3 regions of the Rhizobium sp. WYCCWR 11128 genome follow, and region 1 is predicted to be linked to each of the others. Evidence: predicted binding sites of a transcription regulator. Region 1 holds the regulator's gene; each other region holds the start of a gene.

Region 1 (4,381 bases):
TTCCCTCGTTGCATCACTGCTCTGCCTGTCGGCGGTGACAGTGGCGGTTCTCATCGCCAGCCGCAGCCGGGCGGCAGTGCGGGCAACGCTGCTGGCGCTCTCGCTCGTGGTCTGCGGCATGGTCACGGCGCAGTTCGAGAGCCGGCGGGCTTCGACCGTGATCCTCGATTCATCAGTGACGACCACGGTGACCGGCCGTGTCGAGCGGCGCGAAGGCGATGGTCGCGGGCGGTGGCGCTACATTCTTGCGGTCACCGGCACTAGGGCACCGGAGCTGAAGCGGCGGCCGGAACGCATCACCGCCATCGCCCGCGGCGCGGACGCGGCCTTCGAGATCGGCGATATCATTACCGGCAGGGCGCGGCTGACGCCGCCGGCAGGTCCGGCACTTCCCGAACTCAACGACTTCTCCTTCGGTGCCTATTTCGATGGCATCGGCGCCAACGGCTTCTTCTACGGTGCACCGACGAAGGTCGATGCGCAGGCTGGTCCCCAGGCTGCCAGATCGACGGCTGAAACGCTGCTCGAAGGGCTCTACCGGCTGCGCAGCGGCATTGGTGACCGCATAAGGTCGATCCTGCCCGGCGACACCGGCGCTTTCGCCGCTGCTCTGGTGACGGACGAGCGGCGTGCCATCTCGAATGAGACGACGGAGGCGCTGCGCCAGTCCGGTCTGGCTCATATCATCGCCATCTCCGGCCTCAACATGGCACTGTCGGCCGGCATCTTCTTCGTCGGCTTCCGGATGCTGCTCAGCCTCTTTCCCGGCATTGCTGAGGCCTACCCGACGAAGAAGATCGCTGCCGCCGGCGCGCTCATCGCTGTCACCGCCTATTTCCTGATTTCGGGCTTTGCGGTCTCTGCCGAACGCGCCTTCATCATGATGGCCATCATGTTGGTTGCCGTCTTCTTCGACCGGCCGTCGATCAGCCTGCGCAATGTCGCTCTCTCCGCGCTCGTCATCATCGTCATTTCGCCGTCCGAGGTTTTGGGTCCGAGCTTCCAGATGTCTTTTGCAGCGACATTGGCGCTGGTCTCGGGCTATCAGCTGTGGAAGGACCGGCGCGTCCGCGAAAACGCCTTCCTGAAGCTGCCGATCATCAGGCCATTCGTTACGGTTGCGGGCTTCTTCGGCGGCATCTTCCTGACCTCGCTGATCGGCGGTTTTTCCACCGCGCTGTTTTCGATCGAGCATTTTCATCGCCTGACCGCCTACGGCCTGCCGGCAAACCTCGCGACAATGCCGATCATCTCCTTCATCATCATGCCGGCCGGCCTGCTGGCGATGCTGCTCATGCCTTTCGGCCTGGACGTTTTGCCTTGGAAGGTGGTGGGATTCGGCCTCGATCTGGTGATCGCGGTCGCAAAGACGGTGTCCGGCTGGGATGGCAATATAGACGTCGGCCGCTTGCCCGCCTGGTATTTCGCCGTCGCCGTGGCAGGCTTTCTGCTGCTGACGCTGCTCCGCACCCGGTTGCGCCATGTCGGCACATCGATCATCGCGGTCGCAACGCTCATCCTGCTGCTTCTGCCGGGTCCCCGTCCGCCGGATTTGGTGATTTCGGAGGATGGCAGTCTCGTCGCAATCGTCGAGGCGGCAGCCATGGCGTCCAACCGTGAAAGACCGCCGGATTTCATCTTCGACCAGTGGCAGAGAGCGCTGGTCCTGCCGAGGCATGATCCGCCGAAGATGCTGGATGGTCCTGCTATCCCGCCTGAGGGAGAAGACCGCCGCGTCAGGCTTTCCCGCGATCAGCAGAACGAAGCAAGGACCGCGATGCGGGCGGCCACAGCGGGCGGTGACGCAAACCGCTTTTCCTGCGTCAAGAAGGCCTGGTGCACATCAAGGCTCGCCAATGGTCAGGTGGTTGCTGTCATCGACAATGCCGCCTATCTCGGTCCGGCATGCGACGCGGCCGATATCGTCGTGACCTCGGTCCGCCTTCGCTTCAACAGCTGCCGCTCGGGTGCGACGCTCTTCACCGGTGAGACGCTGCGCAGGACCGGATCCATCGAGTTGCGCTTCACGGACGCCGGCCTGGAGGTCGCAACCGCATTCGATGCATTGTCGCGGCCATGGATGCGCCATCGCGCCTATGACTGGCGCAGCAACAGCTTTACCGAATCGGGCCTAGCCAATGTCAGTGATAGCGGCGAATGAGACCGACGAGTTTACCCTGAACCTTGACACGGTCCGGCCCGAAAATCCGGGTCTCGTAAGCCGGGTTGGCGGCCTCCAGCGCGATCGAGGCGCCCTTGCGGCGGAAGCGCTTGAGTGTCGCTTCTTCGTCGTCGACGAGAGCAACGACGATGTCGCCAGGACTTGCGGTGCTGCCGTTGCGAATGATCACGGTGTCGCCGTCGAAGATGCCTGCGTCGATCATCGAATCGCCCTTGACCTCCAGCGCATAATGTTCACCGGAGCCGAGCATGTCGGCCGGAACGACGATGTCGTGGGTATTGTTCTGGATCGCCGAGATCGGCACACCGGCAGCGATTCGGCCCATGACCGGCACGGAGACCGAGTTGCCGTTGTCGGCGACGGGCTTTGCGGGAGCAGGGGCGGTGACCGGCTGCGGTTTGCCGAGGCTGCCCTCGATGACGCTCGGCGAAAAGCCGCGCCGGGGCTGAATGCTGGGGCTGTAGGCCTCCGGAAGCTTGATGACCTCAAGCGCGCGGGCGCGGTTCGGTAGGCGGCGAATGAAGCCTCGCTCCTCCAGCGCCGTAATCAAGCGATGAATCCCGGACTTGGAGGCGAGGTCCAGGGCATCCTTCATTTCGTCGAAAGATGGCGGAACGCCGGATTCCTTCATGCGCTCATGAATGAAAAGGAGAAGCTCCTGTTGTTTGCGCGTGAGCATCGACGTTGTGACCTCGTGATTGAAACAAATCCAGAACAGACACTATATGTTCCATATGTGTTCCGCAAGTAGCTAAATTTCCGTAAAACTTGGCGCCAACTCGTTGAGATTTTTATTTTCATTCGCCGGATTGGCACACAAGTCTTGCCTTGGGCGGCACTCTCACACATCTCTGCCGTGTTAGGAGAGGGGGATATCATGAACGAGCACTCCGCCAAACCGCACCCGCTGGATCATGTCGTGCTGCCGGTCGTCAATATCGATCTGGCGCGCGAGAGGCTCGGCAAGCTCGGCTTCACTGTTGCCGCCGATGCGCGCCATCCCTTCGGAACGGAGAATGCCTGCGTCTTCTTTGCCGACAAGACCTATCTGGAGCCGCTCGGGATTGCGAGCGTCGAGGAGAGCGAGGCATCAGCGCGGCAAGGCAATGTCTTCACCGCCCGCAACCAGGCCTTTCGCTTCCGCTGTGGCGAGGAGGGGCTTTCGGGGCTGGCTTTCGGCAGCAAGGATGCCGGCATCGATCATCAGAATTTCGTCGGCAACGGATCGAGCGCCGGCGAGATGCTGCAGTTCACCCGGCCGATGACGATGCCGGACGGTTCCGAGACGATTGCCGGCTTCAAGCTGGCTTTCGCCGGCGACCTGCGCGCGCCTGATCTCCTGCTCTTCACCGTCGAGCGCGTCACGCTGCCGGCTGACCGCGCCGCGCTGGAGACGCATGCCAATGGCGTCACCGGCCTAATCGAGATCGCGCTTTGCACGCCGGAGCCGGCCGCCTTCGCTGCCTTCGTCAGCCTTGCCGTGGCGCAATCGGCAGTCGAGAAGACCGGGTTCGGCGTCAATATCGCAGCATCGAATGCGAAAATCAGCCTGATGACGCCGGAAGGGCTGGAGGCCTATTTCGACATCGCCGGCTCATCCGCAGATCGCGGCCTGCGCGGCCGGGCAATCCTCTTCACTGTCGCCGATCTTGCCGTGACAGAAGCGCATTTGGCTGCTAACGGGGTGACATACACGCGCAAGAACAATCGCATTCTGGTGAAGCCCGCGCCCGGGCAGGGCACGCTCTTCGCCTTCGAGGAAACACGATGAGCACTGATACGAATTCCGAAGTCAGGATCGGCGAAGGCCAAGGCCAGGTCACTTTTTCCAATACCGGCCGCCTGTCGCTGATTGCCGGTCCCTGCCAGATGGAGAGCCGCGACCACGCCTTCATGGTTGCCGGCACGCTGAAAGAGCTTTGCGGAAAGCTCGGCATCGGCCTCGTCTACAAGAGCTCCTTCGACAAAGCGAACCGGACCTCGCTTTCGGCCGAACGCGGTATCGGGATCGAAAAGGGCATGGAGGTCTTTGCCGACCTCAAGAAGGAATTCGGCTTTCCCGTCCTGACCGACGTTCATACCGCCGAGCAATGCGGGGAGGTGGCAAAGGTCGTCGATGTCCTGCAGATCCCGGCCTTCCTTTGCCGCCAGACCGACCTTCTTATCGCCGCCGCCAAGACCGGCCGCGTCGTCAATGTC
Region 2 (4,381 bases), on a different contig from region 1:
CGATGCGATCCACGCCCGCCTTGCTGACCTTCAGATCGCCTCGTCGAGGCTGGATGAAGTGATCGATGCTCTCTCGGGCCTGCCGCGCGGCAGTTCTCCCGGCGATGTCGATGCCGTGCTGCAGGCGTTTTCGGAGCCTCAGGGAGAAAGCCGGCTGCGACAGAACGCGGCGGTTATCGATCGCGCATTTGGTTTCGACAGCGTCGAGGAAATCCTGGCAGTACTCGCCGGGGAGGAAGGCGAATTTGCCGCCGAGACGCGCCGAGTGATGCTGACGCGTTCACCGACCAGTCTGAAGCTCGCTTTGCGGCTGCTCAGGGCCGGCCGCCGCAGCGCCTCGCTTGCCGAATGCCTCGGCCGCGAACTCGGCGCCTGTCTGCAGATGCTTGATAATCCCGATTTCTTCGAGGGTATCCGCGCCGCCGTCATCGACAAGGACCGCAATCCGCAATGGTCGCCGGCAACTGTTGAGGCTGTGGGGGCCGAAACGGTCGAGCATTTCCTGAAACCGGCCGAACCGCCGCTTTCACTCTGAACGCTATCCAGTTATCGCCACATGCCGCGCATGCGGGCGCCGACATCGATGCGCACCTGCCGCGCCTGCGCTTGCGCGGCAGTCTGCGATTTCACCTGCGGCCAGCTGCAGGCCTCGAAGAACTGCAGCAGGGTCGCGGGAATGAAGCGGCTGCGTGAGGCATAGACATGCCGGTCGCCCTGCGAGTTCTGCCCATAGGTGAAGAAGCGTTGTGGCACAACGAGGTCGAGACCATCCCGGGCGCGTGTCATGGCGACGTAGAGCAGCCGGCGTTCCTCTTCGATTTCGGCGGTGGTGCCGACGGCGAGATCGCTCGGTATGCAGCCGTCGACGACGTTCAGCATGAATACCTTCGTCCATTCCTGGCCCTTGGCGGAATGGATGGTCGACAGGATGAGATAATCCTCGTCGAGAAGCGGCACGCCCGCCTGGTCGCTGGTCGCATCCGGCGGATCGAGGGTGAGCTCGGTGAGAAAGCGCTCGCGTGAGGCATAACCGCTAGCGATCTGCTCGAGCTGCAGCAGATCGGCCTGCCGCGTCGCGGCATCCTCGTGCAGCCGTTCCAGATGCGGCGCATACCATTGCCGCGCCAAACCGATCTCTGCCGGCCAGCCGGCCTTGCCGGTCTTCAGCTCCTGCAGCATCGAAACGAACATTGTCCAGTCCTCACCGGAGCGCGGCGGCGCCGGCATGGAGCCAAGAGCAGTAATCGGGCTGGCATCCTCGGCCATCAGGTCGAGCGTCTTCTGCGCCGTCGACGGCCCGACGCCCGGCAGGATCTGCATCAGCCGGAAGCCCGCCACACGGTCGCGCGGGTTCTGCGCGAAGCGAAGGGCGGCCAGCATGTCCTTCACATGCGCGCTGTCGAGAAACTTCAGCCCGCCGAACTTGACGAAGGGAATGTTGCGCCGGGTCAGCTCGACCTCCAGCGGCCCGCTGTGATGCGAGGCGCGGAAGAGCACGGCCTGCTGTTTGAGCGTGAGGCCTTCCTCGCGGTTGTCGAGCACCATGTCGGTGATGTAGCGCGCCTGCTCGGCCTCGTCGCGCACCGTGACCAGGCGCGGCCGCTCGGACGATTGCCGCTCGGTCCAGAGGTTCTTGGTGAAGCGCTCCGAGGCGAGATCGATGACGGCGTTGGCGGCGGCGAGGATCGGCTGCGTCGAGCGGTAGTTGCGGTCGAGCGTGACGATATTGGCGGCCGGGCTGAAGGCGGCGGGAAAATCGAGGATATTGCGCACCGTCGCGGCACGGAAGGAATAGATCGACTGCGCATCGTCGCCGACGACGGTCAGCCCCTGGCCTTGGGGTTTCAGCGCCAGCAGGATCGAGGCCTGCAGCCGGTTGGTGTCCTGATATTCGTCGACCAGCACATGGTCGAAGCGGCTGCCGATATCCTCGGCAATCATCGCTTCGCCAACCATCTGCGCCCAGTAGAGCAGCAGATCGTCGTAATCGAGCACGTTCTGGCTCTGCTTGGCCTCGACGTAACAGGCGAAAAGTTCGCGCAGCTGTTTCTCCCACGTTGCGCACCAGGGAAAGATGTCGCGCAGCACAAGGTCGAGCGCGGTTTCCGAATTCACCGCCCTGGAATAGATGGCAAGGCACGTGCCTTTTGTGGGAAAACGGCTTTCCGTCTTCGAGAAGCCGAGGTCGTGCCGGATCAGGTTCATCAGATCGGCACTGTCTTCGCGGTCGTGGATGGTAAACCCAGGATCCAGACCGATCTGCTCCGCATAATCGCGCAACAGCCGCGCGCCGATGCCGTGGAAGGTGCCGGACCAGGAAAGCGCATCCGCCATCACGCCGGCATTCGAGCCAAGCACATCGCGGCAGATGCGCTCGACACGCCGCGCCATCTCGGCGGCTGCCCGTCGAGAGAAGGTCATCAGCAGGATGCGGCGGGGATCGGCGCCTTTGACGATGAGATGGGCGACGCGATGCGCCAAGGTATTCGTCTTGCCCGAGCCGGCGCCGGCAATGACCAGCAGCGGCCCGGCAATATGGCTGCCGTCGATGAGCGTGCCGTGCTCGACGGCCATGCGCTGCTGCGGATTGAGCTTTTCGAGATACATCCAGCCGTCCGGTCGGGCTCCCGCAGAATCACTGGGGAAAGATTAGATGTTCCTTGAATGTTCGCGATTGCCGTCCCTGTCAAGCGATCTGGCGCGCGAGCAACATCTCAGTCGGGGAAATCCGGGCCGATCTCGCGCCGCACCAGCTTCAGGCTGCGGTCGGGCTGAAGGATATAGGTTTCCTCCACGCGCTGTCCCGTCCCGTTGTAGAACTGGTTGTAGACGGCGCTGCCGACCGGCGACTTGGCAAGCTTCGTTCGCGGCTGGCCGCCATAGGTAATGCTGCCGGGAATGGGATCCAGCGCCGGGCTATCGGCCGAGGAACAGCCGGCAAGCCCGGCAAACAATCCTCCGGCCAACAAGGCAGGCAGAAGCGCTTTCATCGTCATCATCCCTCTTTCGACTGCAGCCAGATATGGAAGCGGCGGCGCCTTTCGCCAAGGGTAGCCCATGCCACCGCGCAGGTATCGCTGTCGAGCAGGCTCTTCTTTTTCGGGGGACGCAACGAATGCGTCGCTGCGGCGTTAACAGACATCAACCAACATTAGGAAACGTTCACGGTGCTCGGCTTTCCAGCATTCACGGGGCATGGCGAGCCCGGCCGTCAGGGCCACAGCGATGCCGCGACGCGCGCCTCGGTGGAGAGCGCCCTTCATGCGGCCGCCGATATCGAAGCCGGCGAAATCACCGTCAGCATATCGGGCTCCTATGTCATCCTGGAAGGTTTCGTGCGCCGGCGGGGTGATGTCGAGCGGGCGATCGAGATCGCCGAGGGCGTCGTCGGCCGGGGCTATGTGCGTGCTCGCTTGCTGCGACGCTAGCCGGCTCGCGCTCATCTCTTTGCGATGCATGAAGGGAACCAAAATGCTCTCTCGCGTGTTGAAAGGCCGGACCTAAACGCTGGAGACTCTCATGCAGTTGCTTCCTCGCCTCTGGGCGACCTTGATAGTGGGTTGCGGTGTCTTTGCCGGCTCCGCCCATGCTTCGCTGGAAACCGGCACAAATTATTCCGCTTTGCCGAAGGACCAGATCGCCCTCAACGAATACACCGGGGCCGTCGCCTGCCAGCCGGTAGAGCCTCACTATCTCCCCTCCTTCATTCGCGCGGCAGATGGCACGATCATTGGTGTCGGCTATATCGAAGTGGAGAATGAGAGCGGCGCGGACTGCTGAGGCGTCCGCTTTGCTCGGACGAGGCTCGCCTGCGTTTCCGCAGAGGTGACGAGCCTCTAACCATCATCATGATGGCTGGTCGTCTTCTATTGATGCAGCTGTACCAGGCGCAACGCCCTTTGCACCAAAACCCGGCACGCATTTATTGCAGGGTTAAATCAAAATTAAAGCATTGTCCCGTTCCGGCACGCTTGCGCGCCCAGAAGGCGAAAATCGCCCGAAATTCCTTGCCGAAGTGCTAATGCAGCTTCAGCTTCGCCTCTTCGGCGGCCGCCAGGAACTCGGCTCTTGCTTCTTCCACGCTCTTGCGCCCATCGAGCGCTGCCCGGCAGGCGCTGCGGGCCTTGATATAACGAAGCCCGCGCATACTCGGCCACAGATCCGCCAGGCACTTCAGCGCATCGAACGGCCCATTGACCGTTCGCGCATCGGCACCGTCGAAACCAACCTTGACCGGGCTGTTCCATCTTTCAGTTGCCATTGACGCTCCTCCACGATTGTCGACAGAAACGAGCGCAGCATCTCCCAGTTCCTCCGGGGAGACTTTGCGATAGTTAATACTCTAGCGTGATTTTTGCCGTCAGCAATGGGCGGATCGTCG
Region 3 (4,381 bases), 1.2 Mb from region 1:
GCTCCTCATCGATCGCGATCGCTTTCCCCCTGACATCCTGAAGCCGCTGTTTCGTATCGGTCAGCGCCGCGAGCGCCGTCGCCCCCATCGCAACGATGAGCTTCGGCTTGATCAGTGCCATCTCCAGATTGAGCCACCAGCGGCAATGCTTCACCTCGCCCATATTGGGCTTCTGATGGATGCGACGCTTGCCGCGCGGCTCATATTTGAAATGCTTGACGGCATTGGTGACGTAAAGCGTTGAGCGATCAATGCCCGCTTCAGTGATCACCTGATCCAGCAGCCTGCCGGCCGGACCGACGAAGGGGCGCCCTGATATATCCTCCTGGTCGCCCGGCTGCTCGCCGACGAACATCACCTCTGCATCGCGCGGCCCCTCCCCGAATACCGTTTGCGTGGCCTTTGCATGCAGCGGGCAGCGGGTGCAGCCGGCAGCTTCCGCGCGCAGTGCTTCCAGCGTGCCCGCCGGCGCTTCGGGCTCGGCCGGAATGCTGCGCGCGGCTTCCTGCAGGCGATCGTGAAAGGGCAACGACTGGGTCGCCTCCCGTGCAGCCATGGCCCGCACCTGGCTCTCCGCCGATGCGATCAGCCCAGGGATGAGATCGGCTTCCGGCAGGTTCTTCCAGTATTTTTTCGGCATCTCCGCCTGCATCGCCTTCAGCTTCAACCGCGCCGGATTGAAAATGCTGGCGTAGTAGGTGCGCCAAAGTTCGTCGGTAGCATCGGTGAGATTGGGTTTTTCACACGGTTCGTCGCTCATCGTCAGCCGCTCGCCGTCCCAGGCGGCCGATCCCTTGGGCGTCGCGATCAGCCAGTCCATGTCGGTGAAGCGCCGTTGAAAGAAGGGCGCTGTGCGCCTGACGATATGGTGATCCGGCTCGAACCAGGCGAGGAATTTTCGACGGCCCGCCGACACCGCACCAACCTCCTTGAAGCGGACGAAGGCCGTCATCTTGTGCGCGTCGCGCCGAACGTTTTTCGCCATCAGCCTGGCACGGGCGACGTCCTCGTCGGAGGCCACTTCAAGCAGCTGCCGATCCAGTTGCAGCCGCCAGAGCAGACGGTAAAGCAGGGAAAAGCGCGCCGGGTCGGAATGGCAGAGAACTGTCTCCGCGAGATCGATGAAGGCGGGCGGCACTGTCATCGGCTTGCGTGCCATGATAGGCGCCGGCGGCATGGCGTCGCGTTGAAACACAAGGTCCGCCTCCTCGCTTTTTTCGCGCCAATCGATCTCTTCCGGCAGGATGCCGGCGACCGCCAAAGCGCGCGCGGCGTCACGCCATTCGGCAAGCTCCCCGCGCCCTGCAAGCACGACCCGGCGCATCACAGCAACGACAATTGTTCGGGTTGCGGTTCGAACATGGCGCGAAGGTCGGGGCGCTCGATCAATCGGCGCGGCGACCAGCCTTCCGCCGAGATGAAGGATTGGACTTTCTTGATCGAAATGCCGAGCCGCTGGAGATCATCGAGCCGCAACCGGCGAAAACGTCGGGCCGAAACGATCGCTTTGACTGTCTTGGTGCCGAGGCCGGGCACACGCAGCAACCGTTCACGCTCGGCCTTGTTGATATCGACGGGGAATTCCGCCCGATTGGCGAGCGCCCAGGCAAGCTTGGGGTCGAGGGTGAGATCGAGCATGCCGCCCGCCTGGTTTGCGGTGATCTCGTCGATGCCGAAACCGTAGAATCGATAGAGCCAGTCGGCCTGATAGAGCCGGTGTTCCCGCATCAGCGGCGGCTTGATCAGCGGCAGGTTTTTCGACGAGTCCGGAATCGGGCTGAAGGCGGAATAGTAGACGCGCTTCAGCCCGTAGCTGCTATAAAGCCGGCCGCTGGTCGCAAGGATCGTCGCATCGTTCGCGCCATCGGCGCCGACGATCATCTGTGTGCTCTGGCCGGCCGGCACGAAACGCTGACGCTTCTTCGTCTGCAGCGTCGGTTCGCCGGCGGCCTCAATCTTCAGCCGCAGATCCCCCATCGATCGCCGGATATTGGCAGGCTTCTTTTCCGGCGCAAAGCGGGTGATGCCGTTATCCGTCGGCAACTCGATATTGAGCGACAGCCTGTCTGCATGAAGCCCCGCCTCCTCGATCAGACGCGGCGACGCCTCGGGGATCGATTTCAGATGGATATATCCGCGGAAATTGTGGGTCACACGCAGTTCGCGGACGATGCGGACCATCTCTTCCATCGTGTAATCTGACGAACGAATAATGCCGGAGGAAAGGAACAGGCCTTCGATATAGTTGCGGCGATAGAATTCCAGCGTCAGCCAGATGACCTCCTCGGGCGTAAAGCGCGCCCTTTCGACATTGCTCGACGAACGATTGACGCAATAGGCGCAGTCGTAGATGCAGAAATTGGTCAGCAGTATTTTCAGAAGCGAAATGCACCGCCCGTCCGGGGCATAGGCATGACAGATGCCGGATCCCTCGGTCGAACCGAGCCCGCCACTTGCCCGGGAATCACGTTTTACCGTGCCGCTGGAAGCGCAGGAAGCGTCATATTTCGCAGCATCGGAAAGGATGGCCAAGCGTTCTGTTAGCGACTTCTTCATTAGTATGTTCACTATATGTTCTTATATGCGAAGTCAATCAGGACGATGCGATTTCTGCCCGTTTTCCAGCCGCATCACCTGATGCCGGGGCGAGCCGCGTTTCTTTTATGCGAATTTTCTGGAAATCGGCCTTGGCGATCTGCTATAAGCGTCCGACTAAGATTGTGGCACGGTTCCGAAGCTCCCCTTCGGGACCTGTTTTCTTTTGTGTTCGCCGCTAATTGTGCGGATACGAGGATTGAAGGACAGAAAAATGGTTGAAAAGGTACCGATGACACCGGGCGGTTTCGTCAAGCTGCAGGAAGAGCTGCGCTGGCGTCAGCAGGAGGAGCGCCCTCGAATCATCGAGGCGATCGCCGAAGCCCGTGCCCATGGCGACCTTTCCGAAAACGCCGAATACCACGCCGCCAAGGAAGCCCAGAGTCACAACGAAGGCCGCATCAGCGAGCTGGAAGACCTGACGGCGCGCGCCGAGGTCATCGACCTCACCAAGATGTCGGGCGACAAGATCAAGTTCGGCGCCAAGGTGAAACTCATCGACGAGGACACCGATGAAGAAAAGACCTACCAGATCGTCGGCGACCAGGAAGCCGACGTCAAGGCCGGCCGCATCTCCATCTCCTCGCCGATCGCCCGTGCTCTGATCGGCAAGGAAGTCGGCGATTCCATCGAGGTCAATGCGCCGGGCGGCTCCAAGGCCTACGAAATCCTCCAGGTTTCCTGGGGCTGATCGCCCGCCAGCCGCGAGACCCCTCCCTTGCCCGATATCCGCGACGTCGAGATCATTGCGCCCAATTTCAAGCGCCGGCTCTCCGGCGTCACGTCGACTATCGTCCAGCTCATCCCATGCCAGATCCGGCTCGGCATCAAGATCGCGACACTCGGGCCCGGCCTGCCGGAGGACCTGCCGAAACTTAAGGGGCGGCAGCTCCTCGGCCTCTGGCGCCCGCCGGCGCGCCGGCGCCAGCGCGTCTGGCACGCGCGCCGCAACAACGAGATGGCGGTCGGCATCCTGCTGCGCCAACTGTTGCGCATGCCGCTGAAGCTTCTCTTCACCTCGGCCGCGCAACGCCGGCACACCGCCTATACGAAATGGCTGATCCGTCGCATGGACGCCGTCATCGCGACTAGCGATCGATCCGGCTCGTTCCTCGAGGTGCCGCACACGGTCATCCAGCACGGCGTCGACCTTGCTCTGTTCCATCCGCCGGAAACGGCGGAGGACGGCATCGCCGCCACCAGCCTGCCGGGCCGCCATCTCATCGGCTGCTTCGGCCGCGTGCGCCATCAGAAGGGCACCGATCTTTTCGTCCAGGCGATGATCGAACTGCTGCCGCAGCACCCCGACTGGACGGCGGTCGTCTCCGGCCGGGTGACGACCGAACACACGGCATTTGGCGACAAACTCAAGGCGGATGTCGCGGCCGCCGGGCTCAGCGACCGTATCCTCTTCCTCGGCGAAGTGCCTGACATCAAGGTCTGGTATCGCCGCCTGACGCTTTACGTCGCCCCTTCCCGCAACGAGGGTTTCGGCCTGACGCCGCTCGAAGCCATGGCCTCGCGCACTGCGGTGGTGGCATCGGACGCCGGCGCCTATGCCGAGCTCATCGTCACGGGCGAGACGGGCTCGGTCGTCGCCGCCGGCGATGTCGAGGCGCTGACGCGGGCAATCGCGCCCTATATCGCAGATCCCGCGCTGGCGATCGCGCATGGCGAGAATGCGCTGCGGCATGTCAGGGCGAATTTCGCGCTGGAGAAAGAAGCGAGCGCGATCGGCGCCATTTACAACAGCCTTTTCGGCGACAATCGCAGCTGAGGCAGAAAA

Evidence for each region. The regulator LexA, encoded in region 1, represses DNA repair genes until DNA is damaged. The targets are predictions, from matches to a motif close to TGTTCNNNNTGTGTTCNG.
Region 2: the regulator LexA is predicted to act here: its motif matches at 2,655-2,672, upstream of HX898_RS10620 (ATP-dependent helicase).
Region 3: the regulator LexA is predicted to act here: its motif matches at 2,562-2,579, upstream of HX898_RS00400 (putative DNA modification/repair radical SAM protein).

The regions. Positions count from the first base shown of each region.
Region 1 covers NZ_JACCEZ010000001.1:1,309,193-1,313,573, reverse strand. The annotation lists gene HX898_RS06365 (ComEC/Rec2 family competence protein) at 1-2,161, shown strand, start outside; gene lexA (transcriptional repressor LexA) at 2,142-2,861, opposite strand; gene HX898_RS06355 (VOC family protein) at 3,060-3,953, shown strand; gene kdsA (3-deoxy-8-phosphooctulonate synthase) at 3,950-4,381, shown strand, end outside.
Region 2 covers NZ_JACCEZ010000002.1:603,368-607,748, forward strand. The annotation lists gene HX898_RS10615 (enoyl-CoA hydratase/isomerase family protein) at 1-535, shown strand, start outside; gene HX898_RS10620 (ATP-dependent helicase) at 547-2,607, opposite strand; gene HX898_RS10625 (hypothetical protein) at 2,715-2,990, opposite strand; gene HX898_RS10630 (BON domain-containing protein) at 3,168-3,428, shown strand; gene HX898_RS10635 (hypothetical protein) at 3,520-3,780, shown strand; gene HX898_RS10640 (DUF982 domain-containing protein) at 4,019-4,261, opposite strand.
Region 3 covers NZ_JACCEZ010000001.1:79,443-83,823, reverse strand. The annotation lists gene HX898_RS00405 (UdgX family uracil-DNA binding protein) at 1-1,324, opposite strand, end outside; gene HX898_RS00400 (putative DNA modification/repair radical SAM protein) at 1,324-2,556, opposite strand; gene greA (transcription elongation factor GreA) at 2,810-3,286, shown strand; gene HX898_RS00390 (glycosyltransferase family 4 protein) at 3,314-4,372, shown strand.